Linked DNA regions of Rhodobacter capsulatus SB 1003. The protein of the gene in region 1 interacts with the protein of each later gene in a pairwise test. Links are inferred from orthologs where the notes say so. Each region holds a gene or a part of one and is shown in the gene's direction. Other genes may lie near its edges.

Evidence for each region.
Region 2: the proteins of nikR (region 1) and rplL interact in binary tests that used the Escherichia coli proteins (3 or more experiments, as listed by UniProt). The link is inferred for Rhodobacter capsulatus SB 1003 from one-to-one orthologs.

Annotation. Positions count from the first base shown.
Region 1 is NC_014034.1:650,647-658,943, forward strand. The notes cover bases 1,959-4,798. They hold nikR (nickel-responsive transcriptional regulator NikR), read left to right. Parts: upstream 1,959-3,063; coding sequence 3,064-3,534; downstream 3,535-4,798. Other genes in these bases: RCAP_RS03060 (cold-shock protein), read left to right, coding at 2,006-2,212; RCAP_RS19135 (hypothetical protein), read left to right, coding at 2,282-2,443; RCAP_RS19140 (hypothetical protein), read left to right, coding at 2,489-2,695; RCAP_RS19495 (hypothetical protein), read left to right, coding at 2,812-2,988; RCAP_RS03070 (YaiI/YqxD family protein), read right to left, coding at 3,538-3,984. Outside these bases: RCAP_RS03050 (potassium transporter Kup), read left to right, coding at 1-1,203; RCAP_RS03055 (hypothetical protein), read left to right, coding at 1,331-1,786; more of RCAP_RS03080, read left to right, coding at 4,799-6,128; RCAP_RS03085 (efflux RND transporter periplasmic adaptor subunit), read left to right, coding at 6,155-7,255; RCAP_RS03090 (efflux RND transporter permease subunit), read left to right, coding at 7,257-8,297. UniProt on the Escherichia coli protein: Transcriptional repressor of the nikABCDE operon. Is active in the presence of excessive concentrations of intracellular nickel.
Region 2 is NC_014034.1:319,586-327,739, forward strand. Bases 5,458-8,154 are described here. They hold rplL (50S ribosomal protein L7/L12), read left to right. Parts: upstream 5,458-6,467; coding sequence 6,468-6,842; downstream 6,843-8,154. Other genes in these bases: rplA (50S ribosomal protein L1), read left to right, coding at 5,458-5,661; rplJ (50S ribosomal protein L10), read left to right, coding at 5,884-6,399; rpoB (DNA-directed RNA polymerase subunit beta), read left to right, coding at 7,080-8,154. Also shown: RCAP_RS01450 (aldehyde dehydrogenase family protein), read right to left, coding at 1-378; RCAP_RS01455 (hypothetical protein), read left to right, coding at 604-822; pnp (polyribonucleotide nucleotidyltransferase), read right to left, coding at 893-3,046; preprotein translocase subunit SecE, read left to right, coding at 3,529-3,711; transcription termination/antitermination protein NusG, read left to right, coding at 3,886-4,425; rplK (50S ribosomal protein L11), read left to right, coding at 4,507-4,959; more of rplA, read left to right, coding at 4,963-5,457. UniProt on the Escherichia coli protein: The binding site for several of the GTPase factors involved in protein synthesis (IF-2, EF-Tu, EF-G and RF3). Is thus essential for accurate translation.

The DNA of each region.
Region 1 (8,297 bases):
CTTGCGGTGACCGGGGCCGAGGCGCTTTATGCCGATCTGGGCCATTTCGGCCGCCGTCCGATCCAGGTGTCCTGGCTTTTCGTCGTGATGCCGGCGCTGCTTCTGAACTACTACGGGCAGGGCGCGCTTTTGATGACCAATCCCGGCGCGATCGAGAACCCGTTCTTCCGGCTTTATCCCGAATGGGCGCTTTTGCCGATGATCGTCCTGGCGGCCGCGGCGACGGTGATCGCCAGCCAGGCGGTGATTTCGGGCGCCTATTCGCTGACCCAGCAGGGCGTGCAGCTGAAGCTGATCCCGCGGCTGCGGATCCGGCAGACCTCGGAGACCCAGCAGGGGCAGATCTACATGCCCGAGGTGAACTTCTGGCTGATGCTGGGCGTTCTGATGCTGATTGTCGTCTTCGGCTCCTCCTCGGCGCTGGCGGCGGCCTACGGGATCTCGGTCACCGGCGAGATGTGCATCACCTCGATCCTGGTGATGGTGGTGGCGCGCAAGCTGTGGAAGATGCCGCTGGTGCTGGCGATCGGCATGATGGTGCCGTTCCTTGCGCTGGATCTGGTGTTCTTCGGCGCCAATTCGATGAAGATCTTCTCGGGCGGGTATGTCTCGCTGGCGATTGCCGGGGGCATGATCCTGCTGATGTGGACCTGGCGGCGCGGCGCGGCGATCATCCTCAAGCTCGAACGCGAAAACGACGTGCCGCTGGACATGATCTTCCGGCAGATGGATTCGAAATCGATCTCGACCGTGCCGGGAACGGCCATCTATCTGACCGGCACGCCCGACATGGTGCCCGCGGCGATGCTGCACAGCCTCAAGCATTTCAAGGCGCTGCACGAGCATATCGTGATCCTGACCATCGTCACCGAGGATGTGCCGCGCGTCGCCCCGGAAGACCGGGTCAACATGGAAGAGCTGAACGAGCGCTTCCGCCGGGTGGAGCTGCGCTTCGGCTATGCCGAGGAACCCGACGTGCCGAAGGCGCTTTTGCAATGCCGCAAGCTGGGCTGGAAGTTCGACATCATGGCGACCTCCTTCATCCTGTCACAGCGCTCGCTGAAACTGTCGGGGCAGCGGCGGATGCCCGCCTGGCAAAGCCTGTTCTTCTTCTACCTTGCCCGCAACGCGACGCGGTCGTCGGATTACTTCCGCATCCCGGCCTCGCGCGTGGTGGAACTGGGCACGCTCGTGAACGTGTGATGCGACCGCCCCCCGGGCCCGGCAGATCCCGGGTTGACGGGGGCGGTCAAATCCATTCTAACGCCCGCGGTCGATGGCGCCTCGCGCCAGGCGACCTGCCCGGTGCACCGCCTCTGGAGAGATTCCCGTGACCTCGCGTCTTGCGCTTGCCCTGATCACCGTCACTGCGCTGTCGGCCTGCGGGTCGAACAGTTCGTTCCGGCTTTATCCGCTGAGCGGGCCGATCGCCGAGCAGAACCCCTCGACGGCGATTCCGATCTCGATCACCGAGGACAGCGAGACCTCGGGGCAGATCTGGTTCAAGCTGCCGAAGCCGAACAAGACCAAATGCAGCGGCACCTGGTCGAGCGTGCAGCCGCGGGTGAAGACGCATGAACGCGGCCTGTCGCTGAAGCTCAAGGATCTGGGCGGCAGCTACAAGAATTCGACCGAGGATGTCGGCGGCGTCAACACCGGCGAGGTCTATGCCGTGTGCAAGGACGGCACCCGGCTGCAGGGGACCTTCATCATGGGCTCGGGCACGCAAAGCGGCACCGGCACGGTGACCGACACGCTTGGCAACAGCTACAAGCTGCTGTTCTGAGCCGCGCCTTGGGGGAAACCGTGATCCGGCCCTCGCGGCGGGATTGTTTTGAAAACCCGAAACGAATCAGTGCAAAACCTGCAAACTCTGCTATGCAGGGTGGAGCGAAGTTCTTCTGACCGCACCCTGTCTCCTTCATCGGCTTCAGTCTGCTTTTAGTCACGACCAAGCCGAGCTGCCGCATTCCGTGGGCAGCATTCCCATGAAGGAGTGATCACGATGGCCAATGGCACCGTGAAGTTTTTCAACCAGAACAAAGGTTTCGGTTTCATCGAGCCGGAAGGTGGCGCGCAGGACGTGTTCGTGCACATCTCGGCCGTGGAACGGGCCGGGATCTCGCGTCTCGTCGATGGCGCCAAGGTGACCTTCCAGATCGAATCCGGCCGCGATGGCCGCAAGTCGGCCTGCGACCTGGCTCTGGTCTGATCCGCAGCGATTGCGGCGACAGCCATGTCCCCCCCACGCAAGTCTCCGTCTCCCGGCCTGTTCCGGGAGATGCCCCTTGCGCCGCAGACGCTGCATGACAAGACGGCAGCCGCGGCGAAACTGATCATCGAGACGGAAGCCGTGAAGCGCGCGGATCGCACTGCCGCGCTCAAGGCGGCCCGTCTTGCGCGCGATGCGGCGGCCCTGCCGGACGCGAAGCCCGCCCGATGACCCCCTTGCCGTCCCGGGAAGCCCCGGCGCGGCGGAAAGACCTGAATGACGCATTCCCGATCTGCCCTGGGCCCCGCGCCCATGGCCTCGTTCCCGCGCAGCCACCCGGCCCAGACCGGCCTTGGCTGGCGGGACTTTTTCGAACGCCTGGGGCAGGGCACGCTGCCGCAAGGCCCGCGGCGGTCCGACCGTCCGGCGCCCGATCCGATCCGGTCCTTCAACGGACAGGCGATCCGACCCGTTTCCCGGTGACGGTATCGAGGCGGGGGCGGCGCTGCCGCCTCCTGCTTCTGCCGGGTTTCTCACCGGGAGGGGAAGCGGCGCAGCCCCTGCGCGGCTTCCGCCCTTTCATCGCAAGGAGTTTGACCATGGGCTATTCCACCCCGAAGAAACAACTGGATCTGAAGGAATTTCTGGCGCAGCCGGCAAAGAAGCCGGCCTATCGCAACGGTCTTTCCTTCCGCAAGCTCGGCACGCAGGCGCGCGGCAGCACCGTGCCCGCCGCGACGGCGCCGAAGGCCGCGGACGGCGCGCAGGAGAGCTGACGCCCCGCCCCGGTGACAGAGCGGGGTGCTTGTGCCTGCGGCCCGGCCATGCAAGGCTTGCCGCAGGAGGGCCCCATGCAGCGCATCACCATCACCATCGAAGACGATCTTCTGGCCGCGCTTGACGGGTTCATGGCGCGGTCCGGGGCCTCGAACCGCTCCGAGGCGCTGCGCGATCTGGTCCGCCGCGGCCTGGCCGAGGACACCCCCGAGACCGCCGAATGCGTCGGCGTGATCACCTATGCGCTTGATCCCGCGCAGCGCGATCTGGGCCGCGTGGTGCCCGAAAGCCGCCAGCGCCATCACGACACCACGATCGCCGCGCTGTCGGTGCCGCTGGATCATCACGCCGCGGTCGAAGTGGCGGTGATGCGCGGCACGGTCGGCTCGGTGCAGGCCTATGCCAATTCGCTGTTTCTGCAACGCGGCGTGCTGCACGGACAGACCGCGCTGATCCCGGTCAAGACCGAGATCGAGTTCCATCTGCACGGCACCCGCGCCCATACCCATGAACATCTGCGCGTGCAGGAGCGCTGGAAGCCCTGAGCCTCAGCGGCCGATCTTGCGCAGCACGCGTTCGAGCGCATCCAGAAACCGGGTCCGGTCGGCCTTGGTGAAGCCGCCGCCGCGGCCCTGCAGGAACGGATCGGCGGCGCGCAGATCGGCCATCAGATCGCGGGTGGCGAGCACATTGCCGATATTGTCCGCCGTCAGCGGCTCGCCGGTCGGGCGCAGCACCTGCGCCCCCGCCGCGACGCATTTCGCCGCCAGCGGAATGTCCGAGGTCACCACGACATCCCCCGGCCCGGCCCGTTCGGCGATCCATTTGTCGGCCTCGTCCGGGCCCTGCGCCACGATCACCGTCTCGATCAGCGGATGGGGCGAGGGCCGGATCCCGCCATTCGACACCACCACCATCCGGGTGCCATGCCTGGTGCCGACCCGCTCGATCTCGGCCTTCACCGGGCAGGCGTCGGCATCCACATAGATCGTCATGCCCCGGTTCCTTCCGCGGCGGGTTTGCGCCGCATCGAGTCGATCAGATGGCGCACCAGCTTCGAGCCGGTCGCATGCAGCGGAAAGGCCCGCCCCGAGCGGTGCCATTCGCCGATCAGCCCGTTGAACATCACCATCTGCGCCACCGCCGCCTCCTGCGGGGTCAGCGCATCGCTCAAAGAGCCCTCGGCATGGGCGCGTTCCATCAGCCGCAGCAGAAGCCGGTAGATTTCCGCATTCTTCGATTCGCGCCATTGCTCGGTGCCGTCGTTCGGCGTGCCCGAGATCAGAATCAGATGCAGCCGCTGCTGCACCGGATCGGATTCGATCGTCTGCAGATATTCCGCCCCGGTGACTTCCAGCACGTCCAGCGGATCATCGGGCAATTCGCCCGCCGCGGCGGTTTCGATCCGGCACAGCTGCGGGTCTTCGTAACGTTCGTAGATCCCGCTCAGGACATCGTTCTTGTCCTTGAAATGCCAATAGATTGCGCCCCGCGTCGCCCCCGCCTCGCGGGCGATCTGCTCCAGCGTCGTCTGCGCGATGCCGCGCGTGCAGAACAGCCGTTCCGCAGCGTCAAGAATGTTCTGTCGCGTCTGTTCCGCATCCGCCTTGCTGCGCCGCATCCGTGCCGTCTCCCCGATGGGCCCGCCCATCGCTCCTGCCGCCTTCTTTCGCCTTGGGCGATCCCGGTCAAGCCTTGCATCTGCCCTCTTTACAAACATACGCGCATGTATGTAAATCCGCAAGAAGCGGTCCGGTCGGTCGGGCCGGAACGGGAAGGACAGGGCATGGTGCGGATCGGGCGGCGGGGATTTCTTCTGGGGGCGACGGCGGCGCTGGCGGGCTGCGCGCAGGTCGATTACGCGGCCCCCGCGGCCAAGGTTCCGGCCACTTTCGAGGCGGCGGCGCCGGGGCGGGCGGCCGCGGGGCCGTGGTGGTCGGCCTTCCGCGATCCGACGCTCGATCAGCTGATCGCGGCGGGGCGGGCGCGCAACCTTGATGTGCTGCAGGCCATCGCCGCGATCGAGGAAGCCCGGGCCAGCGTCTCGGGCGCGGGCGCGGCGGATCTGCCGCAGGTCTCGGGCACGCTGAAGGACACGCGCGGCAACACCTCCGGCACCGGCATCGCCGAGTCGCGCTCGGGGGCGCTTGCGGTGGGCTGGACGGCGGATCTGTTCGGGGCGAACCGGGCCAATCGTGCCGCGGCCTCGGCGCGGCTGGATGCGGCCTATGCCTCGGCCGATGTGGCGCGGCTGGTGATGGAGGGCGCCATCGCCCAGGCCTATGCAGAGCTGCGCTATCAGCAGGCCTCGATCGCGCTGACGCGCAAATCCCTGGAAAGCCGTCGCAAAAGTCTGGAACTGACGCGGGCGCAGGTGGAAAGCGGCACGGCGGGGCGGCTTGAACTGCTGCAGGCGGAACAGCTGGTGGCCGAGGGCGAGGCGCAGCTGCCGGGCTACGAGACCGCTTTCGATCAGGCGCTGGTGACGCTTGCGACGCTGACCGCACAGCCGGTCTCGGCGCTGCGCCCGCAGCTGAGCCGGGGGGCGGGCCAGCCGCGGCCGCGTTTCAAGGCCAGCGTCGGCGTGCCCGCCGATGTGCTGCGCACCCGGCCCGACGTGCGTCTGGCCGAGCGCAACTATGCCGCCGCGGTCTATGATATCGGCGTCGCCAAGGCGGCCTTCTACCCTTCGGTCACGCTCTCGGGCTCGGTCACGCCGACGCATGTGCGCGACGCCAACACCATTCGCTATTGGGCGGTCGGCCCCTCGCTCAATCTGCCGATCTTCACCGGCGGCGCCAATCAGGCGAACCTGCGCGGCGCCGAGGCGCGGGCGGTGCAGGCGAAACTGGCCTGGGAAAAGGCCGTGCTGACCGCGATCGACGAGGTCGAAAGCGCGCTGGCCGCCTATAACCGCGATGGCCGCAACATCGCCGCGCAGACGCATCTGGTCGCGACCAGCGCCGAAACGCTGGAGCTTTCGCGCACCAATTATTCCTTGGGCGAGGGCGATTTCATGACTGTCCTCGATGCCGAACGCAGCTATCTTTCGGCGCAGCAAAGCGCTGCCGCCGCCGAATGGAGCCGCGCCGCCGACTTCATCACCCTCAGCATCGCCGCCGCGGGCGGCCTGCGTTGACCCCTCTTGCTTCAGACAGGTTTGCCATGTCGTTTCCGAAATCCCTTGGGCTTTTGCTGCTGCTTCTGCCCATGCCCGTCCTTGCGCAGCAGGCGCAGGGCCCGGCCCCCGTCACCACCGTCATCGCCCATGCGCAGGATCTGACGCTGAACGCCCGTCTGCCCGGCCGGATCAAGGCCTCGACCGAGGCGGAGGTGCGCCCGCAGGTCTCGGGCATCCTGCGCGGGCGGTTGTTCGAGGAGGGTTCGGTCGTGACCGAGGGCCAGCCGCTCTACAAGATCGAGGACGAAAGCTATCAGGCCGCGGTGGCGGCGGCGCAGGCCGCGGTGGCGCAGGCGAAAGCCTCGCGCGATCTGGCGGTTCTGGAAGAAAAACGCGCGGTCGAGCTTTTCGCCTCGCGGGCGGGCTCGGCGCAGAACCGCGATTCCGCGGTGGCGACGCGGGCGGCGGCCGATGCGGCGGTGCAGGCGGCCGAGGCGCAGCTGAAAAGCGCCACGATCGAGCTCGATCGCACCACGATCCGCGCCCCCATCGCCGGGGTGATCGGTCTGACCCAGGCGACGCCCGGCGCGCTGGTCGCGGCGCAGCAGGCCAGCCCCTTGGCGACGATCCGGGCGCTGGATCCGGTGCATGTCGACGTGACGCAATCGGCGACCGACATCCTGCGCCTGACCTCGACCGCCGAGGGCCGGGCGATGCGGGCCCTGGGCGAGGCCGGGCTGATCCTGGCCGATGGCACGGCCTATCCGATCAAGGGCAGGCTTGAAGCCGCCGAGCCGCGGGTGGAACCCACGACCGGCATGGTTACCTTGCGGATGAGCTTTCCGAACCCCGATCACATCCTTCTGCCCGGGATGTATGTCGAGGTGGACCTGCCGCAGGCGCTGGCGCGGGGCGCCTTTGCGCTGCCGCAAAATGTGGTGATGCGCGAGCCCTCGGGCGGGGCCTATGTCTGGGTCGTCGAAGACGGCAAGGTGGCGCAAAAGCCGGTCACTGTGGCGACGGCGCGGGGCTCTGACTGGATCGTGACCGGGGGGCTGAAAGACGGCGATCAGGTGATTTCCTCGGGCTTTCAGAAGACCGGACCCGGGGCGCCGGTGACCGTCGTTCCGGCGGAGGCGCAATAACATGGCGCGTTTCTTCATTGACCGGCCGATCTTCGCCTGGGTCATCGCGCTGGTGATCATGGGGGTGGGGGCGCTTGCGATCCTGCGCCTGCCGGTGTCGCAATATCCCTCGATCGCCTCGCCCGCGGTCGTCATTCAGGCGGCCTATCCGGGCGCTTCGGCGGAAACCGTCACCGATACCGTGGTGCAGGTGATCGAAAAGCAGATGACCGGCCTTGACGGGTTGCGCTATCTGAAATCCGACACCACCGCGACGGGCCGGGCCACGATCACGCTCACCTTCGCGCTCGGCACCGATCCCGACATCGCGCAGGTGCAGGTGCAAAACAAGCTGGCGCAAGCCGAGGCGAGCCTGCCCGAAGCCGTCACCCGGCAGGGCGTGACGGTCGAGAAATCGACGACCGGCTTTTTGATGGTGGCGGCGCTGATTTCGCCCGACAAGTCCCGGTCTTCGGTCGAGCTGTCCGATTACATGAACGCCTCGATGGTCGAGAGCTTCTCGCGGCTCAAGGGCGTGGGGGCGGTCACCGTCTTCGGCTCGGAACATGCGATGCGGATCTGGCTCGATCCGGGCAAGCTCAAGGCCTATGACATGGCGCCCGCCGCGGTGATCGCCGCGGTGAAGGGGCAGAATGCGCAGATCTCGGCCGGGTCGTTCGGGGCCTTGCCCGCGCCCGAGGGGCAGATGCTGAATGCCACGATCACCGCGCAATCGCTGCTGAAAACCCCCGCGGATTTCGAGCGTATCGTGCTGCGCGCCGATACCGATGGCGGGCTGGTCTTGCTGCGCGATGTCGCGCGGGTGGAGCTGGGCGCGGAAAGCTACGACATCAACGCCTTTTACAACGGCACCCCCTCGGCCGGGATGGCGATCCAGCTGGCTTCGGGGGCGAATGCGCTCGACACGGCGAAGCTGGTCAAGGACAAGCTGGCGGAACTGGCGCCCTATTTCCCCTCGGGGATGGAATACGTCATTCCCTATGACACGACGCCCTTTGTCACCCTCTCGATCGAGGAAGTGATCAAGACCCTGTTCGAGGCC
Region 2 (8,154 bases), 330 kb from region 1 along the record:
CGGATGCAGCCATTCGAAGTCTTTCGCCGCCCGGATGAAATTCGAAATGTGCCAGATGCCTGCGCCCACCTGGCTGTCGCGGGCGAAATCGATCGGTGCGCCCATCTCGAGGCTCATCGCCTGCGCCATCTCCTCGGCGCGGGATTGATAGATCGCCAGCAGGCGTTCGACCGTCGCCAGACGCGCGGCGGGCGGCGTCGCGGCCCAGCCGGGCCCCGCGCGCAGGGCGGCGGCCACCGCCGCATCCGTATCCGCCCGGTCGCCGAGCGAGATCACCGCGCAGGGCTCTTCGGTGGAGGGGTCGATCACGGCATGGTCGCGCGGCTGATGCGGGCCGACCCATGTCCCGTCGATGTAGAAGTGGCGTTTCTCGATCATGGCAGTCTCCCTTGTCCGGGCCAGCGTGACAGGGGCGGGGCGGCGTGACAAGCCACCTGCCGGAAAATTTGATCAAATTATTTCCGGCAGGTGGTAACCAAATCTTACCAGTCATGCAGTTTCGGCATCGCGGCATTGCCCAATCCCCGGATTGTGCAAATGCAGCATCAGGCGCAGGTTATCGGTAACGGCGGGATGGTCCTGCCGGTTCCGAAAGACGAAAAGATGCCCCTCGCTTCTGCGCTGTCCCAGCCCCGCCCGCTTGCCCTGCTTGATGTCCTTGCCCGCGCCGTGGCGCAGCTGCGTCAGGCCCGGGCGCAACACCGTGCCTATGTCGCGCTGATGGCCGAATTCGACCGCATGACCGATGCCGACTGGTTCGACCTTGGCCTGTCGCGCCACAATGCCCGCGATCTGGCCCGCCATACCGTCTACGGGCGTTAAGCCCCCGGCCAAGGGGCCGAAAAGCAAAAGCCCCCGCGGTTGCGGGGGCTTTGCCGTTTCCGTGATACGATCAGCCCTCGGGCTGTTCGTCCTTGGCCTTGGTTTCCGGCGGCAGTTCCGCGCCGGTCTCCTGATCGACCATCTTCATGCCAAGGCGCACCTTGCCGCGATCGTCGAAGCCCAGCAGCTTGACCCAGACTTCCTGACCTTCCTTCAGCGCCTCGTTCGGGTGGTTCAGACGCTTGCCCGCGATTTGCGAGACATGGACCAGACCGTCGCGCTTGCCGAAGAAGTTCACGAAGGCGCCGAAATCGACCAGCTTCACCACCTTGCCGCGGTAGATCTTGCCCTCTTCCGGCTCGGCCACGATCGAATAGATCATGTCATAGGCCTTCTTGATGGCTTCGGCATTGGCCGAGGCGATCTTGATCACGCCGTCGTCGTTGATGTCGACCTTGGCGCCCGAGACCTCGACGATCTCGCGGATCACCTTGCCGCCCGAGCCGATCACTTCGCGGATCTTGTCGGTCGGGATCTGCATCGTCTCGATCCGCGGCGCATGGGCCGAGAATTCCTGACGACCGGCCGAGAGGGCCTTCGACATCTCGCCCAGGATGTGCATCCGGCCGTCTTTCGCCTGCGCCAGCGCCTGCTGCATGATCTCGGGGGTGATGCCCGCGACCTTGATGTCCATCTGCAGCGAGGTGATGCCGTTTTCGGTCCCCGCCACCTTGAAGTCCATGTCGCCCAGGTGGTCTTCGTCACCGAGGATGTCGGTCAGAACCGCCCAGCGGCCGTCACTTTCCAGGATCAGACCCATGGCCACACCGGCCACCGGGGCTTTCAGCGGCACACCGGCGTCCATCATCGAGAGCGAGCCGCCGCAGACCGACGCCATCGAGGACGAGCCGTTCGATTCGGTGATCTCGGAGACGACGCGGATCGTGTAGGGGAAGTCGGTCGGCGCCGGAAGCACCGCCTGCAGCGCGCGCCAGGCCAGCTTGCCGTGGCCGATCTCGCGGCGGCCGGGGCTGCCGACGCGACCCACTTCGCCGACCGAATAGGGCGGGAAGTTGTAATGCAGCAGGAAGTTGGAGCGGAAGTTGCCGTTCAGCGCGTCGATGATCTGTTCGTCATCGCCGGTGCCGAGCGTGGTCACGACCAGACCCTGGGTTTCGCCGCGGGTGAACAGCGCCGAGCCATGGGTGCGCGGCAGGATGCCGACTTCCGCCACGATCGGACGGACGGTCTTGTTGTCGCGGCCGTCGATGCGGGCGCCACCGTTGATGATGTCGCCGCGCAGGATGCCCGATTCCAGCGCCTTGATCGCCGAGCCGAGGTTGATGTCGGCCAGATCTTCTTCCGAAAGCTTCGACTTGATCAGATCGACCGTGGCCGAGATCGCGTTCGAGCGTTCCTGCTTGTCGCGCAGCGCGAAGGCGGCGCGCATTTCGGCCTCGCCCGCGGCTTTCACCCGGTCGAGCAGCGCCGAGTAATCCGGCGGATCGAAATGGAAGGGCTCTTTCGCGGCATCTTCGGCCAGCGCGATGATCAGATCGATCACCGGCTGCATCTGTTCGTGGCCGAACTTGACCGCGCCGAGCATCTCGTCTTCGGTCAGCTCATAGGCTTCGGATTCGACCATCATCACGGCGTCTTTCGTGCCCGCGATGACCAGATCCAGACGCTGCTCGGGGTTGTCGCGCAGCTTGGTCATGTCGTCCATGGCCGGGTTCAGCACATAGGCGCCATGGGCAAAGCCCACGCGCGCGGCGCCGATCGGGCCCATGAAGGGCACGCCCGAGATCGTCAGCGCGGCCGAGGCGGCGATCATCGCGACGATGTCGGGATCGTTCACCAGATCGCAGGACAGAACGGTGGCCATCACCAGCACTTCGTTCTTGAAGCCCGGGACGAAGAGCGGACGGCAGGGACGGTCGATCAGACGCGAGACCAGCGTTTCCTTTTCCGAAGGACGCGCCTCGCGTTTGAAGAACCCGCCGGGGATCTTGCCGGCGGCGTAGTATTTTTCCTGATAATGCACGGTCAGCGGGAAGAAATCCTGCCCCGGCTTCGCCTCTTTGGCGAAGGTGACGTTGGCCATGACCGAGGTTTCGCCCAGAGTGGCGATGACCGAGCCGTCGGCCTGACGGGCAACCTTGCCCGTTTCCAGCGTCAGCGTTTCGCCGCCCCACTGGATCGATTTTTTCGTAACGTTGAACATCAGCGTTTCCTGTCTGGGAGCACGCATGGGACCTTCCCATGTCTCCCGGCATATGGCGGCCCCATTGCCGCCGCCCCCCAATCCTTCGCATGCGCCCGGGGGGATTGGGCTCACGTCGCAGATTGTGCGCCCTTACAGGAAAAACGCGCTTTTGGGAAGCAGGAGTTGCGGCGCCGCCCGCGGGGCTGCGTCGAATTGGACCGCGGGAACTGTGCGCAGATCGCCGGCACCCGCTTGACGGCCCCGCACAAGATATGTAGTGACGCGGCAGGCACAGGAGTTTAGCTCAGTTGGTAGAGCATCGGTCTCCAAAACCGAGGGTCGTGGGTTCGAGTCCCCCAACTCCTGCCATCCTTCACTTGCTGAAATCGGATCACGCCGCAGGCTGCGGGTTCGTTTCGGTGTCGGGCGGAACCGCGCAACGCGCTTGAATTCTGCCGCATCTGCGCGTATCCCGGCGCCGTCGCATGAGAGGAAGCAGCATGGCAAACCCGATCCAGTTCCTGAGCCAGGTGCGCTCGGAAGTTGGCAAGATCACCTGGCCGACCCGGCGCGAGGTCGTTTTGACCACCGTCATGGTGCTGACCATGGCGATGGTGGCGGCGATCTTCTTTTCCCTCGTGGATTGGGTGATCAACCTCGGGATCAAGGCAATGTTCATCTGAGGCCATCGAAGCCCTTGAAATACGGGGCGGGCAAGGCTAAACGGGCACGACACTCAAGAACCGGCGTGCATCGATTCGAATGATGCGCGCCGTTCTTTGTTGAGTGAGCAACGGCAAGACCGTTGATCAGACAAAATTTTCGGCGCTCGCCGCCGGGGGGAAAGAGGCAGGTTGATGGCGAAGCGGTGGTATTCGGTTTCCGTTCTCTCGAACTTCGAGAAGAAGGTGGCCGAGCAGATCAAACAGGCCGTGATCGACAAGGGCCTGGGGGACGAGATCGAGGAAGTTCTGGTTCCCACCGAAGAAGTGATCGAGATCCGCCGCGGCAAGAAGGTCACGTCGGAGCGGCGTTTCATGCCCGGCTACGTGCTGGTGCGCATGGACATGACCGACCGCGGCTATCACGCGATCACCTCGATCAACCGCGTCACCGGCTTCCTGGGTCCGCAGGGCAAGCCGACGCCGATGCGGGACAGCGAGGTGAACACGATCCTGAACCGTCAGGGCCCGACCGGCGAAGTCGTCGCGCCGCGCAACCTGATTCGCTTCGAGATCGGCGAGAATGTTTCCGTGACCGACGGCCCGTTCGAGGGCTTCTCGGGCATGGTCGAGGAAGTGGACGACGCCGCGGGCCGCCTCAAGGTCACGGTGTCGATCTTTGGTCGGCCGACGCCGGTCGAGCTGGAATTCACTCAGGTGTCGAAAACCGCCTGAGGGGATGCGTGGGAGGCGGGCGACCGCCTGACCACTAAACTTCGCCCCATGGTGGGGCGGCAGTGAAAAGGAGAGGGCCACATGGCCAAGAAAGTCATCGGGCAGCTGAAGCTGCAAGTGAAGGCGGGGAAAGCCACTCCCTCCCCGCCGATCGGTCCGGCGCTGGGTCAGCGCGGGATCAACATCATGGAATTCTGCAAGGCGTTCAACGCCCGCACGCAGGAACTGGAGCCGGAATCGCCGGTTCCGTGCATCATCACCTATTACGCCGACAAGAGCTTCACCTTTGAAACGAAGACCGCTCCGGCTTCGTTCATGCTGAAGAAAGCGGCCGGCCTGAAGCCGGTGGGCAAGCGCAACCGTCCGAAAGGGTCGGTCAAGCCGGGCCATGTCGTCGCGGGCACCGTGACCGCCGCGCAGGTGAAGGCGATTGCCGAAGCCAAGATGAAAGACCTGAACGCCAACGACATTCAGGGCGCCATCAACATCATCCTCGGCTCGGCGAAGTCCGTCGGCATCGACGTGAAGGGGTAAGCCATGGCCAAGATCGGTAAACGTTCGGCCGCTGCGCGGACCGCTTTCGAAGGCAAGGCCAACCTTTCGGTTGAAGAGGCCGTCAAGCTGATCAAGTCGGCGGCTTCGGCCAAGTTCGACGAAACGCTTGAAATCGCGATGAACCTGGGCGTCGACCCGCGTCACGCCGACCAGATGGTCCGCGGCGTGGTGCAGCTGCCGCACGGCACGGGCAAGACCGTCCGCGTCGCCGTTTTCGCGCGCGGCGCCAAGGCTGACGAGGCGAAAGCCGCCGGGGCCGACATCGTCGGTGCGGAAGACCTGATGGAAACCATCCAGCAGGGCAAGATCGATTTCGATCGCTGCATCGCCACCCCGGACATGATGCCGCTCGTCGGCCGTCTGGGGAAAATCCTCGGGCCGCGCAACCTGATGCCGAACCCGAAAGTCGGCACCGTGACGATGGACGTGAAAACGGCGATCGAAGCGGCCAAGGGCGGCGAAGTGCAGTTCAAGGTCGAAAAGGCCGGCGTGATCCACGGCGGCATCGGCAAGGTCTCGTTCGCCGAGGACAAGCTGGCGGACAACGTCCGTGCCTTTGTCGACGCGGTGTCGAAAGCCAAACCGGCGGGCGCCAAGGGCACCTATCTGAAAAAGGTGTCGCTGTCCTCGACCATGGGTCCGGGCGTGACGGTCGATCTGACCTCGGCCGCGGCCCGCTGAGAATTTGCCGGGAAACCGGCGAATGACGGGGCTTGCAAAAGCCCCGTCCTGTCCGAGACGGAGGGTGGGGGTCTCCCCCGTAAGTCCTTCCCGAGATGGGGAACGAGAATTTCCGGGGCTGCTGCCTCGGGCGATCTCTCGGGAACCGATCGGACCCGACCTGCGGGCATGCGCCCGTAGGAAACAGAGCCGGGGGGAAACCCCCACACTTGGAGTGTAACCGTGGATAGAGCCCAAAAAGAGAAAGTGGTCGAGGAACTCGGCCAGATCTTCGAAAGCTCTGGCGTCGTGGTGGTTGCCCGCTACGAAGGCATGACGGTTGCTCAGATGCAGGACCTGCGCGCGAAAATGCGTGACGTGGGTGGGTCCGTGCGCGTTGCCAAGAACACGCTCGCCAAGATCGCCCTGGAAGGCAAGCCCTGCGAAAGCATGGCCAAACTTCTGACGGGGATGACCGTTCTTGCCTATTCCGAGGACCCGGTGGCTGCGGCCAAGGTCGCGGAAGCCTATGCCAAGACGAACGACAAGTTCGACATTCTTGGCGGGGCCATGGGCAAGGACGCTCTGGACAAGGCCGGTGTCAAAGCCGTCGCCGCCATGCCGTCGCGCGAAGAGCTCATCGCTCAGATCGCGTCGTGCATCGGGGCGCCTGCTTCGAACATCGCCGGTGCCATTGGCGCGCCTGCTTCGAACATCGCGGGCATCCTCAAGACTCTTGAGGAGCGGGAAGCCGCCTGACGCAACATCTTGCCTTCGTCGGGAGACCTCGACGTCGGATCAACCCTATATCAGAATGGAACGGAAAAATGGCCGATCTTAAAGCCCTTGCCGAGCAAATCGTCAACCTGACGCTGCTGCAGGCCCAAGAACTGAAAACCATCCTCAAGGACGAGTATGGCATCGAACCGGCCGCCGGTGGCGCCGTCGTCATGGCTGGCCCGGCTGCTGGCCCGGCTGAAGCCGCGGAAGAAAAAACCGAGTTCGACGTCGTCCTCGTCGACGCCGGTGCGAACAAGATCAACGTGATCAAAGAAGTCCGCGCCATCACCGGCCTGGGCCTGAAAGAAGCCAAAGACCTCGTCGAGGCCGGCGGCAAAGTCAAAGAAGCTGCGGCGAAAGCCGAAGCCGAAGACATCAAGAAAAAGCTCGAAGCGGCTGGCGCCAAGGTCGAGCTCAAGTAATCGGGCAGGGTGCTGTTGCATCCGACCAGATGACTTCAGGCTGGGTTCGGGGTTTCCCCGAGCCCAGCCATGCCCGTCTCGGCAAGGGGTTTTGCGAAACCCTTTCCCAAGGCAGGGTCGGTTCGGGAGCCTTCCGGTGGGACGGAAGGCAGGTATGGAACCGCCTCCCATTCGCAAGCGGCGTGCATCGGGCCCCGACGATGCACACCCGCGAAGAGACGAAAGGTCACGACGAGCATGGCTCAAGCTTACGTTGGTCAGAAGCGTATCCGCCGCTACTACGGCAAAATCCGCGAAGTTCTGGAAATGCCGAACCTCATCGAGGTTCAGAAGGCCTCCTACGACCTGTTCCTGCGCTCGGGCGATGCCGATCGGCCGCTGGACGGCGAGGGCATTCAGGGCGTCTTCCAGTCGGTCTTCCCGATCAAGGACTTCAATGACAACGCGATCCTCGAATTCGTGAAATACGAGCTCGAAAAGCCGAAATACGACGTCGACGAATGCATGAGCCGCGACCTGACCTATTCGGCGCCGCTCAAGGTGACGCTGCGTCTGATCGTGTTCGATGTCGATGAAACCACCGGGGCGCGGTCGGTCAAGGACATCAAGGAACAGGACGTCTACATGGGCGACATGCCCCTGATGACGCCGAACGGGACCTTCATCGTCAACGGCACCGAACGCGTGATCGTGTCGCAGATGCACCGCTCGCCCGGTGTGTTCTTCGACCATGACCGCGGCAAGACCCATTCCTCGGGCAAGCTTCTGTTCGCCTGCCGGATCATTCCCTATCGCGGCTCGTGGCTGGATTTCGAATTCGACGCCAAGGATCTGGTGTTCGCGCGCATCGACCGTCGCCGCAAGCTGCCGGTGACGACGCTGCTTTATGCGCTCGGCCTCGATCAGGAAGGCATCATGGATGCCTATTACAACACCGTCACCTTCCGCGCCGAGGGCAAACGCGGCTGGGTGTCGAAATTCTTCCCCGAGCGGGTGCGCGGCACCCGTCCGACCTATGACCTGATCGACGCCGCTTCGGGCGAAGTGATCCTGAAGGCGGGCGAAAAGGTCACGCCGCGGATGGTGAAGAAATGGCTTGATGAAGCCAAGGTGACCGAACTGCTCTTGCCGTTCGACCACATCCTCGGCCGCTACTGCGCCAAGGACATCATCAACGAGCGCACCGGCTACATCTACATCGAAGCGGGCGACGAGCTGACGGCGGAATACGACCGTGACGGCCAACTGGTCGGCGGTTCGGTGAAGACGCTTCTGGACAACGGCATCACCGAGATCCCCTGTCTCGACATCG